DNA from 3 places in the Rahnella sp. NRRL B-41462 genome. Region 3 is predicted to be linked to each of the others. Evidence: predicted binding sites of a transcription regulator. Region 3 holds the regulator's gene; each other region holds the start of a gene.

Region 1 (3,560 bases), on a different contig from region 3:
AGGTGATTGGTGAAGGCTGGAACCGGTCTATCGGCCATCATGATCCGACAGCGCATGCCGAAATCATGGCATTACGTCAGGGCGGCAACGCCGTGCAAAATTATCGTCTGCTCAATGCCACATTGTACGTTACGCTGGAACCTTGTGTTATGTGCGCGGGGGCGATGATCCACAGCCGGATCCGTCGCGTGGTGTATGGTGCCGCTGATGCCAAAACCGGCGCAGCGGGCTCTTTGCTCGATGTATTGCGCCATCCGGGCATGAATCATCAGGTGGAGATTACGGCGGGTGTGCTGGCAGAAGCGTGTTCGGAACAACTGAGTGCATTTTTTCGTTTTCGCCGCAGCCAGAAAAAAGCGCTGCGACTGGCAGAGCGTGCCGCGCAGGCCGGTGATGCGGCAGATGATCAGGCCTGAGAAACAGGCCTGCCAGTCTTACGGTGCCAGCGCTTCCTGCGCATTCACCACCGGATATCCCTGACCTAACTGAGCCTGCAAGGCCGCTTTCTGTGCCTGCTGTTTTTCCTTTTCCATCAGATATCCCACCAGACTCAGCTGATAACGACGGATATTCTCCACATAGTTATATGCCTGTGTACCGCGTGCATAACCGTAAGTCGTCCGGCTAAAGAAGCGTTTCTGATTCAGCATCGGCAGACGCTGTTTCACATCTGCCCAGCTGTCCGGATTGGCTTTCTGTTGCGCCGTCAGTTTGCGGGCATCCAGCATATGGCCGTAACCCATGTTATAGGCTGCCAGCGCAAACCAGATCCGTTCATCCTGCGGAACAGATTCCGGCATTTTATCCATCAGATGCGACAGATACTGGGCACCGCCACGAATGCTTTGTTCGGCATCAGTCCGGTCGTCGACATTCAATCCGCCAGCGGTAGCGCGGGTCAGCATCATCACACCCCGTACACCGGTCGGGGATTTTGCCTGCGGATCCCAGTGGGACTCCTGATAGGCGATAGCCGCCAGTAAACGCCAGTCAATATTCCCGGCATACTTTTCGAACAGCGGCTGTAAATCCGGCAGCGTACTGTCGATGGCATTGAGGAAAGTCCGGGTATCAACGTAATCAAAATCGCCCACGTGCCCGAGATATTTCTCTTCCAGCTTTTCCAGGGTGCCGTCTTCTGAAATCTGGCTGAAAAAGTCCAGCATGGCGGCAGAAAGGCTATCGTCATCAGGTTGTTTGCGGTAGTACCAGGTCACAGGTTCGTCGTCAGTCGCATCAAAAGCCACCGCAAGACGCGGATAAACACGCTGCATCAGGGCGATGGTCACCGAATCGCCCAGCGTATAATCAAGTTTACCGTTCTCGACTTGCTGCAACAGATCGCGTGGTGACATCTTATCGGTCGTGGTCCATGCGAGGTCGGGATACTTTTTGCTGGCGGCTTCCAGTGTGGCGATATGCGCGCTGCCAGCAGACACCACCAGCGAGCCTTTGATGTCTGCGAAGCTTTTCGGGCGCACTGATCCCTGCCGGTAAACCAGTTGCTGGGAAACGGAATAGTATTCCGGGCCAGCACGGTAGTTTTTCAGCCGCTCATTGTTGTACACCAGACCGGAAGCCAGCATGTCAGTATTATCATGATCCAGATCGTCGAACATGCTCTCAATGGTGGTGTGCTGTGTCACGACCAGCTGCACGCCCAGATAATCTGCAAAGCGTTTAGCCAGTTCGTAATCGAAACCGAGATTGCCTTCCGGGGAGTTCATAAAAGTCAGTGGAGAATTGAGCGTGCTTACGCGCAATTCTCCACGGGATTTTATTTGATCCAGTTGGTCGCCTTCACCTCTGTGCCACGGGACTGCCGGCCATAAAGCCAGCGCCAGTAACAGGGCGGCGATCCCCATCAGAACATAATTAATTTTTAGTCGCGTCAAATAGTTATCTCGCTGCGGCGCTCTTGTTTTTTTACGCTATGCTGTGCAGTTAGTATGGCTATATCCCCAGTGCTGACGCATTTTGCTCAACAAAACGGCAGTCTGCAACTTTATTCATGATATCCGTAAAATATGTGGGGCTATAAATGAATATCAAGTTTCCCTGCGCAAACGGTTTCGTCGGGCGTCAGCTTTCTTTATAATAGCCCGCGTTTTCCCCCTGTTGCGCCCAAAGAAGCACTGTGGTCAGTGTCTTCGAAGACGAGAGATCTGTGATTATGGAAATACTGCGTGGTTCGCCCGCTTTGTCGGCTTTTCGCATTAACAAATTGTTGTCCCGTTGTCAGGAAGCCCGTCTTCCGGTCAGCGATATCTACGCCGAATATGTACATTTTGCCGATGTCAGCGCGCCGCTGAGTTCGGACGAACAAACCAAGTTACAACGCCTCCTGAAATACGGTCCTTCTCTCGCTGAACACGCTCCTTCTGGTCGTTTACTGCTGGTTACCCCGCGCCCTGGCACCATTTCTCCGTGGTCTTCCAAAGCTACCGATATTGCACACAATTGCGGCTTGTCGCAGGTTGTGCGTCTGGAACGCGGTCTGGCATTTTATGTACAGGCGCCGCAACTGACCGAACCACAGTGGAATGAACTGGGCGCATTACTGCATGACCGCATGATGGAAACTGTCTTTGGTCATCTGGAAGACGCCAGCGCGCTGTTTGCGCAGCATCAGCCGGCTCCGGTGCAGCATGTGGATATCCTGGGCGTTGGCCGTGGCGCTCTGGAAGCCGCCAACACCAAATTAGGTCTGGCACTGGCTCAGGACGAAATTGATTATCTGATGGATGCCTTTACGTCGTTGGGGCGCAACCCGACGGACATCGAACTGTATATGTTCGCACAGGCAAACTCAGAACACTGCCGTCACAAAATCTTCAACGCAGACTGGATTATCGACGGCGAAACGCAGCCGAAATCCCTGTTTAAGATGATCAAGAACACGTTCGAACACACTCCCGATCACGTGCTGTCCGCGTATAAAGATAACGCCGCCGTGATGGAAGGTTCGCAGGTCGGTCGCTTCTACGCCGATGCGAAAGACGGTCTGTACGATTTCCATCAGGAGCAGGCGCATATCCTGATGAAGGTCGAAACCCATAACCACCCGACGGCGATCTCTCCGTGGCCGGGTGCGGCCACAGGTTCCGGCGGTGAAATCCGTGACGAAGGTGCAACCGGTCGCGGCGCGAAACCGAAAGCCGGTCTGGTCGGTTTCTCCGTGTCAAACCTGCGTATTCCTGGTTTCGAACAGCCGTGGGAAGAAGATTTCGGTAAGCCGGATCGTATCGTTACCGCGCTGGATATCATGACCGATGGCCCGCTGGGCGGCGCAGCATTTAACAACGAATTCGGTCGTCCGGCGTTGCTGGGCTACTTCCGTACTTACGAAGAAAACGTCAATAGTCACAACGGCCCTGAACTGCGCGGTTACCACAAACCGATCATGCTGGCGGGCGGTATCGGCAACATCCGTGCCGATCACGTGCAGAAAGGTGAAATCACGGTTGGCGCGAAACTGATTGTACTTGGCGGCCCGGCGATGAATATCGGTCTGGGGGGCGGCGCGGCGTCTTCTATGGCTTCCGGCCAGTCTGATGCCG
Region 2 (3,560 bases), on a different contig from region 3:
TTCCAGTAGTTATCCCCCTCCATCAGGCAGTTTCCCAGACATTACTCACCCGTCCGCCGCTCGCCGGCAAAGTAGCAAGCTACTTTCCGCTGCCGCTCGACTTGCATGTGTTAGGCCTGCCGCCAGCGTTCAATCTGAGCCATGATCAAACTCTTCAATTAAAAGTTCGATTTGCTTCAACAAGTGAAGCGGTGCTCAGAGATTACTTCGTAATAATTCAACTAAATGAATTACTGCTTGGTCACTCTAAGACTTGATATTTTTTGCCACCGAGGTGGCTGATATCGTCTTGTGAGTGCCCACACAGATTGTCTGATAAATTGTTAAAGAGCAGTGAGTTACGCGCTTTCGCTTGCTAACTCGAGGTGGCGTATATTACGCTTTCCTCATTCAGTGTCAACCGTTTATTTTATCCGGTTGCCGCTGTTTTTAATCTTTCCGACCCGGTCACTTCGTGATGTTGTTCACGTTGTTCCCTGTCGATGGAGCGGCATTATAGGGAGTTCTCAGCAGGCCGCAAGGGCTAATTTTAAGAAAAAACACCGTTTGCTGCATTACACAGCAAACCCACTGCTTATACCGTGTTTTGCACAGATTTATCCACAGAGGCGCAGGAATCTCAAATTTTGCGAGCGTCGCGCAATCGTTTTCGCTACAATTTCGCGCGTCAGTTTTCACTGCCCTTTAGGGGTAATAAATGAAAAGTCAGTCGCCGAAGGGAAGTTATCCAAGCTCAATCCCGCGTTTTCTGCAAATTGCTCTATATAAAGAGAAGAAAAACGTCATTGAATTCAGATAACGCTCTTTACTGCGACTCCAAAGCCAAGGATATAACCACCATGCAACAATCTCGTCCAATCCGCCGTGCCCTGCTCAGTGTTTCTGACAAAGCCGGTATCGTAGAATTCGCCCAGGCTCTGTCTTCGCGTGGCGTTGAATTACTTTCCACTGGCGGCACCGCCAGCCTGTTGGCGAAAGCCGGCCTGCCAGTCACTGAAGTCTCTGACTACACCGGCTTCCCGGAAATGATGGATGGACGCGTCAAAACCCTGCACCCGAAAGTTCACGGTGGCATCCTCGGTCGTCGCGGGAAAGATGATGAAATCATGGCACAACATTCCATTGCGCCAATCGACATGGTGGTCGTTAACCTTTATCCGTTCGCACAAACCGTCGCACGTCCAGATTGTTCACTGGAAGATGCGGTAGAAAACATTGATATCGGCGGCCCTACCATGGTTCGCTCGGCAGCGAAGAACCATAAAGATGTGGCGATCGTAGTAAAGAGCAGCGATTACGCTTCTATTATTGAAGAGATGGATGCCAACAACAGCTCGCTGACGCTGGCGACTCGTTTCAACCTGGCGATTAAAGCCTTTGAACACACCGCCTCTTACGACGGCATGATTGCTAACTACTTTGGCACGATGGTTCCGGCTTACCACGGTGATACTGAATCGGCTTCCGGCCAGTTCCCGCGCACACTGAATCTCAGCTATATAAAGAAACAAGATATGCGTTATGGCGAGAACAGCCATCAGAACGCTGCCTTCTATATAGAAGAGAACGTCAGCGAAGCTTCGGTTGCCACTTCTACCCAGCTGCAGGGCAAAGCACTTTCCTATAACAACATTGCGGATACCGATGCGGCTCTGGAATGTGTGAAAGAGTTTGCTGAACCGGCCTGCGTCATTGTCAAACACGCCAACCCTTGCGGCGTTGCTATCGGCGACAGCATACTGGCAGCTTATGAACGCGCCTATCAGACTGACCCGACCTCAGCTTTCGGCGGCATTATCGCCTTCAACCGTGAACTGGATGCTGAAACGGCAAAAGCGATCATCAGCCGTCAGTTTGTGGAAGTGATCATCGCACCATCGGTAAGTGCCGAGGCACTGACACTCACCGCCGCGAAACAAAACGTTCGTGTACTGACCTGCGGACAATGGGAAGGTCGCCAGAAAGCGCTCGACTTCAAACGTGTTAACGGCGGCCTGCTGGTTCAGGATCGCGATTTGGGTATGGTTGATACCGCTGATCTGCGTGTGGTATCCGAGCGCCAGCCGACAGAGCAGGAACTGACAGATGCCCTGTTCTGCTGGAAAGTCGCAAAATTCGTCAAATCCAACGCCATTGTGTATGCACGAGACAAAATGACCATCGGTATCGGCGCAGGCCAGATGAGCCGCGTTTACTCCGCTAAAATTGCCGGTATTAAAGCCGCTGACGAAGGCCTGGAAGTAGCCGGTTCCGTAATGGCTTCTGATGCCTTCTTCCCGTTCCGCGACGGTATCGACGCTGCGGCAGCGGTAGGTATTACCTGTGTTATCCAGCCAGGCGGTTCTATCCGTGACGATGAAGTGATCGCCGCGGCAAACGAACACGGCATTGCTATGCTGTTCACCGACATGCGCCACTTCCGTCATTAATTTTCTTTTAGCGGGTGCGTTGCGCCCGCTCACCGGAGTCTTCGAATGAATATTTTAATTATCGGTAACGGCGGGCGTGAACATGCACTGGCATGGAAGGCATCGCAGTCACCTTTGGCTGATAAAGTCTTTGTTGCGCCTGGCAATGCAGGTACCGCGCTGGAGCCGTTGCTGGAAAACGTGGACATCGCCGCCACTGACATCGCCGGTTTGCTGGCTTTCGCTAAAAGTCATGACATCGGCCTGACCATTGTTGGCCCTGAAGCGCCACTGGTAATTGGCGTAGTTGATGCTTTCCGCGCAGCCGGTCTGAAAATCTTTGGCCCGACGCAGGAAGCCGCGCAACTGGAAGGTTCTAAAGCCTTCACTAAGGATTTTCTGGCTCGTCATAACATCCCAAGTGCCGATTATCAGAACTTCACCGAAATCGAACCCGCCCTGACTTATCTGCGTAGCAAGGGGGCACCGATTGTCATCAAAGCCGATGGTCTGGCAGCAGGTAAAGGCGTCATTGTTGCGATGACGTTGAAAGAAGCGGAAGACGCCGTTCACGACATGCTGGCGGGAAATGCTTTCGGTGATGCAGGTCATCGCATTGTTATCGAGGAATTCCTCGATGGCGAAGAAGCCAGTTTCATCGTCATGGTCGACGGCAGCAATGTGTTACCGATGGCGACCAGTCAGGATCACAAACGCGTGGGTGACGGCGACAGCGGTCCGAACACGGGCGGCATGGGAGCCTATTCTCCGGCGCCGGTCGTAACCGATGAAATCCATCAACGCGTGATGGATCAGGTCATCTGGCCGACTGTTCGCGGTATGGCGGCGGAAAATAACACTTATACCGGTTTCCTGTATGCCGGTCTGATGATTTCAGCCGACGGCCAGCCGAAAGTGATCGAGTTCAACTGCCGTTTCGGCGATCCGGAAACTCAGCCGATCATGTTACGTCTGCGTTCTGATCTTGTGGATTTATGCCTGGCCGGTGCTGAAGGTCGTCTGGGTGATAAAACATCTGAGTGGGATCCGCGACCGTCTCTGGGTGTCGTGCTCGCAGCCGGTGGCTACCCTGCTGATTATAAAACCGGAGACGTTATTCATGGCCTGCCGCTGGAAGAAGTGCCGGATGGT
Region 3 (12,145 bases):
TAAAAAAAATGGCGCACTGAGTGCGCCATTGAACTAGAGAAGTAAATATTACTTCTTGTAAGCGTGAGCTTGGTTATCCAGACGTTGGTTAGCGCGAGCTGCATCGTCTTTAGCTGCTTGAACGTCAGAACGGATTGCGTTCACGTCGTTGCTCAGTTGGTCAACTTTAGAGTTCAGAGTAGAAACGTCTGAAGACAGTTGGTCGATTTTAGCATTGCTTGAACAACCAGCCAGCATAGTTGAAGCCAGGATTACAGCGCCCAGTACCAGTTTAGTGCGATTCATTATAAAACCCTCTAGATTAAGTTAATCTCCATGTAGCGTTACAAGTATTACACAAACTATTTTCTAATGAGAATAATTTTTTGCCGGTAGACGCTATATTTTGATCGTTCGCTCAAAGAAACATCTTTTTTTACGAAAAAGTTAAAAATTGCAGCGAAAACAGCCGTATTCCATGGGACTTATCCCAATTTTGCAGCTACTGCATTTAGCACTTTTTATGAAAGAAGATACTTTTTGAATAAATAAACGCCACATTTCGCGGCGTTCATTAATGCTCTTGGTCACGTTTTTAATTAAACAACATGCACCGATGAAGTATTGGTTGTACCGCTCTGTACCAGTGCGCCAGAAACCATCACTACGATATCACCTTTCTGTGCCAGACCGCTTTCAATCGCCGCTTCTTTACCGATACGGTAGAAGTCGTCAGTAGAAGCAATCTCTTTCACCAGTTGCGTCACCACACCTTTGGTCAGGATCAACTGACGTGCGGTGATTTCATTAGTGGTCAGGGCAAGGATAGTCGCATGCGGGAAGTATTTACGCACGGCTTTTGCTGATTTACCGCCGCTGGTGGCAACGACGATCAGTGGCGCGTCCAGTTTCTCTGCAGTTTCAACAGCACCACGACAAACCGCTTCTGTGATACGCAGCTTGCGGTTTTCGTTCTGGCCATCAATGCGGCTTTGCATTACGCGGTCAGTACGGTCACAGATGGTAGCCATGATAGTTACAGCTTCCAGCGGGTATTTACCTTTCGCACTTTCGCCAGACAGCATCACTGCGTCGGTACCGTCGATGATGGCGTTAGCGACGTCGCCAGCTTCTGCACGGGTAGGGCGTGGGTTTTTGATCATGGAATCGAGCATTTGCGTAGCGGTAATAACCACTTTGCGTGCACGGTTACATTTCTCAATCATCATCTTCTGCGCGAAGATAACTTCTTCAACCGGAATTTCAACACCCAGGTCACCACGGGCAACCATGATGCCGTCTGACGCTTCGAGGATTTCGTCGAAGTTATTCAGGCCTTCCTGGTTTTCGATTTTGGAGATGATCTGGATGTGTTCGCCACCGTGTGCTTTCAGGTGTTCACGGATTTCCAGAACGTCAGAACGTTTACGGATGAAAGAAGCCGCGACGAAGTCAACGCCTTGCTCGCAACCGAAGATCAGGTCACGTTTGTCTTTTTCAGCCAGTGCTGGCAGTGCGATAGAAACACCTGGCAGGTTAACGCCTTTGTTTTCGCCCAGGTCGCCGTTGTTCAGCACTTTACAGGTCACGTCGGTTTCGGTGACGTTGGTCACTTCCATACCAATCAGGCCGTCATCGACCAGAATGGTGTTGCCGATTTTCAAGTCAGCAGCAAAACCCTGATAGGTAACCGCAACACGTTCGGTGTTACCGATAACGCTTTGATCCGTGGTGAAAGTGTAAGTCTGACCCGCAACCAGAGAAGCGTCTTTGCCGCCTTCCAGTTTCATGGTGCGGATTTCAGGACCTTTGGTGTCCAGCAGAATTGCCGCTTTGTGACCGGTCTTCGCCATCACGTTGCGGATATTTTGAATGCGCTGACCGTGCTCTTCATAATCACCGTGAGAGAAGTTCAGACGCATAACGTTCATGCCTGCATCAAGCAGCTTGGTCAGCATTTCTTCGGATTCAGTTTTCGGTCCGATGGTACAAACAATTTTGGTCTTTTTCATGACGATTTTATCTACAAGTTGTGATGGATTGGAAAAGTGTTTGCCTGACAGCATCGCTGCCCGCGCGGAATTGAGGTGGTGCCTGATTGAAGCAAATCATTACTAAGCGTAGAAGACTGTGAAAGGAATGGTGTAGTAAGTTCAGCCAAAGCATAGCGATTTGTGCGATTTATCATCGCTACTGGAGTGGTGATGCTTTTGTAAGTGCGATATCGACAGATCAAGGGGCTGAAACCATTCAATCGAAGAGACGATGCGTATTATAGAGGGGAACAGGTTGGGAAACCAAATAAAAAACGTGATGCGGCGCAAGCTTAGGGCAGATTTTGGAACGTTGTTTTGAAATTATCCAATGCGGGCAGGGGTGAAAGCAGAAGTGATAACGGTTTGTTCACGCAAGTGTCAAAAATGATACATACGGGAAATAATCTTAAAAAATACAAACGGATGACTTAACGTAAATTTATCAGGGAAAATAAAAGCCAGCAGAGAGGTTCAGGTCGTTCCAGGGAGTTTGATGCACAAGGGAGAGTTCAGGAAGTTGCTTTGGTGCGTCCGAGTGGACTCGAACCACCGACCCCCACCATGTCAAGGTGGTGCTCTAACCAACTGAGCTACGGACGCATCGTTTTTCTTTTTCATCAGCCAGTGTTGGCGACGGGGACGAATATTAACGACCTCTCTGAATACTGGCAAGGGAAAAAAGACATTTTCCTGTCATATTGTGCGTGACTGCCGAGCTTATGTGCATTGCGTTGTTTTTTTAGACATAACAGCCAGCGCAATAGCTGAAAAATCCGCGCGCCGGAACAGATATTCACAGCACGCGGATGAAGCCGGGGGGATTAACGGCCCGCTTTTTGCAAAATGGTGTAAGACGGTTGCTTCTGTAACCAGCGCATCCGCAATGTCATCATCAGCGCTGCGAAGGTCAGCCCCAGAATAAATCCGCACCAGAAACCGCTGGGGCCCATCTGCGGAACCAGAATATCGGTCAGTCCGAGAGCGTACCCTACCGGCAGGCCCAGCACCCAGTAAGCGACAAACGTAATATAGAAGATGGAACGTGTGTCTTTATAACCCCGCAAAATGCCGCTACCGATAACCTGAATCGCATCTGAAATCTGAAACAGCGCAGCAAAGATCAGAAGATGGGAAGCCAGAGTGACGACTTCCGGGCTGTCATTATAAAGGGAGGCAATGTGCTCGCGGAAAATGATGGCCGTCAGACTGGTGCAACAGGCCATCATAATTCCCGTTCCTATACTGGTATAAGCCGCAATCTTCGCGCCTTCAACCGACGATTCCCCCAGCCGCGAACCCACTCGAATCGTGGCGGCGACACCTAAAGACAGCGGAATGACGAACATCAGGGAACCGACGTTGAGCGCAATCTGGTGACTGGCGACAGCCACGATCCCAAGTGGGGAGACGAGCAGGGCAACGATCGCAAACAGTGTCACTTCGAAAAATAATGCCAGTGCGATTGGCATACCGAGCTGGATCAGACGGCGCAATGTCGGCCAGTCGGGTTTCGCAAACCGCGAATGCGGCTGAGTATCGCGCAGGGCACGATTGCGACGTACGTAAATCCGCATGATGAAGAACATGACCCAATATACGGTCCCCGTGGCGACACCACAGCCGACGCCACCGAGCGCGGGCGCACCGAACTTGCCGTAAATAAAAATGTAATTCACGGGAATGTTCACCAGCAGACCGATAAAGCCGAACACCATGCCTGGCTTGGTTTTTGACAAACCTTCACATTGGTCACGCAGCACCTGGAAGAATAAATAGCCCGGAGCGCCCCACATAATGGCATGCAGATAGCCGACGGCTTTTGCTTTCAGTTCGGGATCAATATTATGCATCAGGCTAAGAATATGGTCGCACTGTGACAGCACCGCGATGATCAGCACCGAAACCCCCGACGCCAGCCAGAATCCTTGCTGAACCTGATGACCAATTTTATCGCGACGCCCGGCTCCATTTAAATGCGCGATGGTTGGTGTCAGTGACAAGAGTAAACCGTGTCCGAATAAAATCGCCGGCAACCAGATTGAGGTGCCGACAGCGACGGCAGCCATGTCCGTGGCACTGACCGATCCCGCCATTATTGTGTCCACAACGCCCATGGATGTCTGGGCTATTTGCGCAAGGATGACCGGGATGGCAAGCGCTAACAAAACCCGCGCTTCTGCAAGGTACTTCTGCACAGATACACCTTTTTTCTTGATTATATTGAATAAAAAACGCCACAACAGATGGCATTAAACAGAGAGAAATAGTCCGAAGATTGTACATTGTCGGTATTTTTAAGCAAACAAAGCTGTTAATAGCTGGTTAAATAATGGAATTGAAGCAGACGGTGCTATTTCTTCTTGCAGAGATTTGGCTTTCAATTAATTCTGCGGCAAACTGAACGGAGTGACGTTTTAATACAACAGATTCAAACATTGAGGAAAAGGCTATGTTTACCGGAATTGTACAGGGAACCGGCACGGTCGTATCGATCGACGAGAAACCCAATTTCCGTACCCATGTTGTTCGTTTACCTGAAGATATGCTGGATAACCTGCAACTCGGCGCATCGGTATCACACAACGGTTGCTGCCTGACGGTGACTGAAGTGAACGGTGACCTGGTGAGTTTTGATCTGATGAAAGAAACCCTGCGCCTGACAAATCTGGGCGAACTGAAAGAGGGCGACTCAGTTAATCTGGAACGTGCAGCGCGTTTTAATGATGAAATTGGCGGACATTTAATGTCTGGTCATATTATTTGCACGGCGGAAGTGGCAAAAATCCTGACGTCAGAAAATAACCGTCAGATCTGGTTCCGTATGCCGCATGAAGATTTGATGAAATATGTATTACATAAAGGTTATATCGGGATCGACGGTATTAGTCTCACCATCGGTGAAGTGACCCGCACCCGTTTCTGTGTACATTTAATTCCGGAAACCTTGCAACGCACGACGCTGGGCACGAAACGTCTGGGCGACAAAATTAATATCGAAATCGATCCGCAAACTCAGGCGATTGTCGATACTGTCGAACGCGTATTAGCCAGTCGTGAAGCGGCAATCGCTACGGCACAGGCGATGATCGATAAAGCCGAATAAGTTATCTCAGACCCTTTATTGACATAAAAAAACCGGACATTCAGTGTCCGGTTTTTTATTAGCTAACGCATACAACCATCAGCGTGGTACGCGCATTCCGCCATCAACGCCTTGCGGGCTAAAGACGACTTGCCACAACTGAATGTCCCGGGCGCGGAAAGCACCGGCGCAGGCATTCAGGTAGTAGGTGAACATGCGGTGGAAACGTTCACCGTATTTTTCCGCCAGTTCCGGCCAGTGTTTCTGGAAGCGTTCATTCCACGCCATCAGCGTGCGGTCATAATCAGCGCCGATATTGTGCCAGTCTTCCATTACAAATAATGACTCACTGGTTTGTGCAATTTGTTGAACCGACGGCAGGCAACCGTTGGGGAAGATGTATTTATCAATCCACGGATCGACATTAAGGTCTGTTTTATTAGAACCGATGGTGTGCAGCAGGAAAATGCCGTCAGGTTTGATATTGCGTTTGGCGACATTAAAATAGGTCTGATAATTTTTCGGACCCACATGCTCAAACATCCCGACAGAAACAATGCGGTCAAACTGATCATTAAGGTCACGGTAATCCTGCAGCAGGATTGTGACATCCAGCCCTTCACAGCGTTTTTGAGCCAGTTTTTGTTGTTCAGCAGAAATCGTGACACCCACAACGCTCACGCCATAATTTCTTGCCGCAAACTCTGATAATCCACCCCAGCCGCAACCGATATCCAGCAAGCGCTGTCCCGGTTTTAATTGCAGCTTGTCACAGATCATTTTGAGTTTTGCTTCCTGTGCTTCTTCAAGCGTAGTGGCCTCTTTCCAATAGCCGCAGGAATATTGCATGTACGGGTCGAGCATCAGAGTAAATAAATCGTTGCCCAGATCATAATGCTCTTTGCCAACAATCCACGCCCGTTTGCGGGATTGCAGATTGGTCAGGCGTGCTGCGGCGACACGTAAAGTATCTTTAAAATGGTGGGGGAGTTTACTTTCCAAACCGGCACGAATAACGCGCTGGAAAAAGATATCCAGACGGTCGCATTCCCACCAACCGTCCATATAACTTTCACCGAGGCCCAGAGAACCTTCCTGTAAAACACGCTTAAAGAAGTCAGTGTTTTTTACTTTAAGGTCGAAAGGACGATTACCGTTTACCTGAATATCTGCCATCGCCAGCATTTCACTGGCGATCCGGTACCACTGATTGTCCTGAATGCTTTGATCTTCTATACACGATGAACTCATAGCTTCTCCATCACTTTCTCTTCTGACTTATTAACCTGCCGGGAAAAGCAAAGGCTATTTTTGCAGGTCTTTATGAGAACAGACGACTAGCGCCTCGCCCGATATTCGACACCAACAGAGGAAATTAAGAAGAACGCCTGCGCGCCGTAAGACGTGCAGGAAAATCATCCTTGAAAAAGTACAAAAAAATAAGTGTGACACTGTCCGCGCGTCTGGCTTAAGTATGTGATAAAAGTTTTGTAAAAGTGCTATTTTATTTGGTTTTGTTGAGTATAGGCTCGCTGGCAGGCATTCTCAATAGTTAATCGTGATGAATGAAAATGCCCGTTAAGTGACTGTTACATCAGGGTATTATCACTATTAATTAGCATGCCTTGTCTGAGCTTCCTGCTCTGATTTCTGTCCATTGTCTTGCGTGATTTCATGCCGCAAAGAGAGCCAGCGACCCAAAACTACCAACAATAGTGTAGACAGCATGATCGTGACTGTCGCCATGAGCGGATGCACAATAAATGCGGAAACCAGCAAGCTGGCAAGGAAGCACAACCCGAGCTGCAGCGTATTTTGCAATGCTGCCGCCTTGCCTGTATTAGCAGGAAACGGCATTAATGCATTTGCGACAACAATTGGGTAGGTTGCACCATTCACCAAAGCCATCAGACAGAAAGGGATCAGCAGGCTAATCAGCCCGGCATCCGTGAACATGGCAACACAGAACAAAGTCACCATACTGACGCCGTAACCCGCCAGTAACCATGGCAGAATTTTATTACCGTCCAGCTTGCTGATCACAACACGGCAACCAAAACCACCAAGCAGGAAAGCAATAGTCTGCGGGACATAGCTCAGCCCGATGGCACCGGGTGAATAACCCATGTCGCTCAGGATAAACGGTGAACCCGTTAACCACGCAAAGAATCCGGCTGAACAGGCGGCATAAATCATGACATTCCCGCTGTAAACAGGCGATTTCAGTAACGTCGCAAACCCTGTTTTATCAGCCTTCGCTTGTTTTGCAGGTTTATTCTCACGCAGAGTCAGCGTCGTCAGCACCAGGACGACGGCGACTGCGGTCAGCAGAGCAAAAATGGCTTCCCAGTCAAAATGATTGAGCACCCACGCACCAAGTAATGGTGCCAGTGCCGGAGAAAGAGCTACTAACGGCATAATGCTGGCGAAGGTTTTTTTTGCCACATCGGCAGAGAAACGGTCAACAACGATTGCCTGCCAGGTGACTGCGGCGGCACAAACGCCCATCGCCTGTAAGAAGCGCAGGGCCAGAAGGGCGCGTACATTCTCAACCCAGATAACGCCCAGACAACCGACCGCAAACAGTGTCAGACCAAGAAGCAATACCGGTTTACGGCCGATCCTGTCTGACAACGGCCCCCATAACAACTGACCGAGAGCAAATCCGCCGAGAAAAATGCTCAGACTTGCGCTGATCATTCCGGGGCTGGTCATCAGACTGGTTTGCATGGCGCTGAACGCAGGCAGATACATATCAGTGGCTAAAAAGCCCAGCATGCTCAGTCCCGCAAGATAGAGCATAAATCCAAAGGAGGGTTTCATTATCGTCTCGTTAATTTATTTATTGCAGATGATGTGATGCAGATTACATACCGGAGGCGGAGTTTAACGCTTTGATAACAGGCTTGTGAAACGCTAATATTTGCACTCTGCTATCAAAAATATTGAAGGCTGAATTATGTGGTCAGAATACGCCCTTGAAGTGGTAGATGCCGTGGCAAGAACAGGTAGTTTTAGTGCGGCAGCGCAAGATTTGCACCGTGTGCCTTCTGCTATCAGCTATACCGTCCGTCAGCTTGAGCAGTGGCTGGCCGTGCCGTTGTTTGAACGTCGCCATCGTGACGTGGTACTGACGCCTGCGGGAAAGGTTTTTGTCGATGAAGCGCGGATTCTGACAAAAAAAATGATAGCCACGCGCCGGCAGTGTCAGCAGGTGGCGAACGGCTGGCGCGGCGAATTACGTGTGGCGGTTGACCGGATTGTAAAACCCGCACGGACACGGCGTCTGGTGCTCGATTTCTACCGCCATTTTGCGGACACCGAACTCATTATTCACTCAGAAGTGTTTAATGGTGTCTGGGATGCGCTGGTTGACGGGCGGGCAGACGTGGCGATCGGTGCTACACGCGCGATACCGGTTGGCGGGGGCTTCAGTTTTCGTGACATGGGATTTATGGACTGGCATTGCGTCGTCAGCCCGCAACATCCGCTGGCTCAGTTATCCGGCGCGCTGAATGATGATGAGTTGCGGCCTTATCCTGCACTCTGTCTGGAAGACACCTCCCGGACATTGCCTAAGCGGGATACATGGACGCTTGATAACCAGCGGCGGCTGGTCGTGCCAGACTGGACCTGTGCGCTGGAATGCCTGACCGAAGGCTTATGCGTGGGTATGATGCCGGTTCATCGCGTCACGCCGTGGATAGAACAGAAAAAGTTGCAGGTGCTGACGCTGGAAAATACGTTTCCCGACAGCCCGTGTTGCCTGACGTGGGATCAAAGCAATCCGTCACCCTCGCTGGCCTGGTTGCTGGAATATATGGGCGATACAGAAACCATGAATCAGGAATGGCTGCGTGATTAGAAAAAAACGCCTGCATCTGCAGGCGTTCGATATCTGTTAACGGCGGTAATCGCGGTACGGACCATCGGCTACGGAACGGCGTTCGACCAGTTTCGGATGCACCTCAATGGTCTGAGACTCTTCACGCTTACTGACAATTCTGTCCAGCAACATGGTAAAGGCCATTTCACCCAGACGTTCTTTCGGCTGATGCACGGTTGTCAGCGCGGGGGAGAAGTAACGGGCGTTACGCACATTGTCGTAACCGATCACGGAAATATCCTGAGGAACGCGCAGGCCCAGTTCGTCTGCGGCACAGATTGCGCCCATTGCCATCACATCGCCGCCACAAAATACGGCAGTCGGGCGGTGCTTCTGCATCAGAATTTTATGCATCGCCTGATAGCCCGATTCCGGCTCGAAATCGCCCTGAACCACCCATTCGTCACGCAGCGGAATATTGGCTTCAGTCAGTGCTTTCACAAAACCCTGGAAGCGGCCACCGCCGGTATTACGTGCCAGTTGGCCCGGGATCACCCCAATATCACGATGACCGCGTTCAATCAGATAACGCCCGGCCATGTAACCCCCTTCGAAAGCATTATCAATAATGCTGTCGGTGAAGTTCTTACGCGCTTCGCCCCAGTCCATGACCACCATTGGGATCGAACGGTGCTCCTCGAGCATATTGAGCAACTCATCAGGATATTCCGCGCACATCACCAGCAAGCCATCGACGCGTTTTTGCGCCAGCATTTGCAGGTAGGCTTGTTGTTTTTCCAGATTATTATGCGAGTTACACAAAATCAGCGTATAGCCTTTGGAGAAGCAGCTGTTTTCTACGGCTTCAATCACTTCGGCAAAATAGGGCGCTTCGCTGGAGGTGGCAAGCAGACCGATCGTTTTGGTGTTATTGACCTTCAGACTGCGGGCTACAGCACTCGGCGAGTAATGTAACTCTTTGATTGCAAGGAGAACCGCTTCTTTGGTTTCTTCGGCGACGAAACGTGTTTTATTGATGACGTGCGACACGGTTGTAGTGGAAACGCCAGCGCGCTTTGCGACATCTTTAATCGTTGCCATGTAAACAATGACTCCTGAACTCACGTGTTTCAGCACGTTAGCATTATGTTAATCGTTTGCTTGCGTGGATCTCACTGCTGGCTTCTAAAAGGGCAGTGAAATCGTTGGGTGGATTCTTCAGAATGAGGCGTGAAATGCTCTCGGGTGAAATCAACCGGCACACAGGCGTGTTAACCGACAATTTTCTCTTATAATGCAGGAAAGTGGAAGTAAAATTCTCAGGGATACATTGTCATTCAGCACAAGATTTTAAATGTTAATTATGCGAAAATGCGTTGGCACACAATTAGTGTGGCTTAAAAAATGCCACAATTTGATCCGAAAGGGGGGTTTGATGGACAGCAACCTGAAATTATCGTTGATCACCACGGTATGCGCTTTGCTTATGATTATCGCTTTCAGCTTCACTGCGGTGATGAACTGATTCAGTAAGTGAACCGCTATAAAAAAGGGCGATTCCTGTTACAGGAATCGCCCTTTTCAATTTTACGCAGTGGCCGTTACCGCCGATACTCTTCCCTGCAGAAACTCTTCGTTAAATGCTATTCAATGGCTGATTAGCGAAACTTCAGACTTAACGAATTGTTTATTATCGGATCGTTTTCGGCGTCATTACCCGGCGTGCACCCACATAATGATCTTGCCAGTAATCGTCGCCGAGAGAGGTGATTTTAATGTCTTCGCCCGTTCTTGGAGACTGAATAAACTTGCCGTTCCCCACGTAAACACCAACATGGTCTGCAGCGCCGCGGTTATTGATTCTGAAGAACACCAGATCACCGCTTTCAAGTTCGCCGCGTTTGACCGGAGCCGCATCGCGCAGGTGATACATTTCATTCGCTGTGCGTGGCATTTTAATACGGATCAAATCTTTGTAGGCGTAATAGACTAAGCCGCTGCAATCAAAACCGGTATTCGGCGAGGTTCCGCCCCAGCGATATGGTTTTCCTACCTGATGCATCAGTTTGGTCATCGCCGTTTGCTGGGCATGCTGATAGCGTTTTTTATGCGTTGCACTTAGCGTAATCGGTTTGCTGTCTTCTTCGGGCTTTTTACCTTTACGGTGCCGGCCATACGCTTCTTTTTTACTGACCCTTTCCGTGCTGTTTTTCGCGAGTGAACGGGTTTTGGCGTGTTTCTCTGTTTTGCTTTCGGCCCGCGTGGTCTTCAGTGTCTTTTCTTTTTTACTTTCGGCCCGGGTCGTTTTGACACTTTTCTCCGTCGTGGTCTTTCGTTTAGCCAGTTCGGTACTTTTAACTTTCTTCTTCGAATTCTTGTCCTGAATTTTTTGTTCTGTCACTGGCGCGATTTTAGTTTTTTTACTGGTTTTCGCGGCCACCGTTTTTCGCTTTCGCCGTTCTTCAGGTGCAGCCTGATTAACATGGCTTTTACGCTGATCGGCAGAAACACGTGTCTGCGGCGATGCATGTGCCATATTCAGAAATAGCTGGGTAAAGAGCAGCACAAAAAGCGTGAACAGTAAGCGCATAGCTTCGTTACCATGAGTGGTAGGTTAAACATCAGGGATGTCAGAGTATTGCCTAAAAGAACCTGACAAAAAAGCACGAATTGACTCGATTCTAGATCATATTGTGAGAAAAAGTTAATGGCTTTTTTTATGTCGAAATAACCGCCATTTTTAGTCAAAAAAATAACCACTTTTCATGGTGTTAATATTTGAGTTAAAGAATGGAATTTTGCAAATCTGGCGTTATCGGTGAACGCCAAAAATGTTATTCTCAATGAATGTTTAAAGATGTGAGCCTGAGCGCACACATTAAAGATTGTTAAACAAAATGCCAGTATTGAGAAAGACCCCACAAAAAATGGCGTTTTTATCTGATGGCTGCCATCGTTACAATAGAAGGTATTGTGATTGCGCACCGTCTCTTTATGCTGCGCGTGAAGAGTAATGATCGTGACAGCCTGTACCGGCTTGAGGAAGCAAGAAATGACCACTCCAACAATTGAAAAAATTCAGAAGCAAGTTTCTGAAAACCCGATTCTGCTGTACATGAAAGGTTCGCCGAAACTGCCAAGCTGCGGTTTCTCCGCTCAGGCTGTTCAGGCGCTTTCAGCCTGTGGCGAGCGTTTCGCTTACGTGGATATCCTGCAGAACCC

The links. Region 3 encodes PurR, which represses purine synthesis genes. Its sites were predicted from a motif close to CANGCAAACGTTTGCNTG; they were not measured.
Region 1: purL (phosphoribosylformylglycinamidine synthase) is a predicted target of PurR. The motif match lies at 2,060-2,077, and genes of this name have one in related genera.
Region 2: purH (bifunctional phosphoribosylaminoimidazolecarboxamide formyltransferase/IMP cyclohydrolase) is a predicted target of PurR. The motif match lies at 637-654, and genes of this name have one in related genera.

What each region holds. Positions count from the first base shown of each region.
Region 1 is NZ_JYDF01000001.1:101,811-105,370, forward strand. It holds gene tadA (tRNA adenosine(34) deaminase TadA) at 1-416, shown strand, start outside; gene mltF (membrane-bound lytic murein transglycosylase MltF) at 435-1,895, opposite strand; gene purL (phosphoribosylformylglycinamidine synthase) at 2,171-3,560, shown strand, end outside.
Region 2 is NZ_JYDF01000146.1:263-3,822, reverse strand. It holds partial or broken rRNA gene UC14_RS24920 (16S ribosomal RNA) at 1-161, opposite strand, end outside; gene purH (bifunctional phosphoribosylaminoimidazolecarboxamide formyltransferase/IMP cyclohydrolase) at 840-2,429, shown strand; gene purD (phosphoribosylamine--glycine ligase) at 2,475-3,560, shown strand, end outside.
Region 3 is NZ_JYDF01000005.1:57,545-69,689, forward strand. It holds gene UC14_RS01670 (major outer membrane lipoprotein) at 49-285, opposite strand; gene pykF (pyruvate kinase PykF) at 579-1,991, opposite strand; tRNA gene UC14_RS01680 (tRNA-Val) at 2,539-2,615, opposite strand; gene UC14_RS01685 (MATE family efflux transporter) at 2,837-4,210, opposite strand; gene UC14_RS01690 (riboflavin synthase) at 4,465-5,118, shown strand; gene cfa (cyclopropane fatty acyl phospholipid synthase) at 5,197-6,348, opposite strand; gene punC (purine nucleoside transporter PunC) at 6,709-7,920, opposite strand; gene punR (DNA-binding transcriptional activator PunR) at 8,057-8,962, shown strand; gene purR (HTH-type transcriptional repressor PurR) at 8,999-10,024, opposite strand; gene UC14_RS27260 (YnhF family membrane protein) at 10,359-10,448, shown strand; gene UC14_RS01720 (C40 family peptidase) at 10,614-11,513, opposite strand; gene UC14_RS27265 (hypothetical protein) at 11,867-11,995, shown strand; gene UC14_RS01725 (Grx4 family monothiol glutaredoxin) at 11,976-12,145, shown strand, end outside.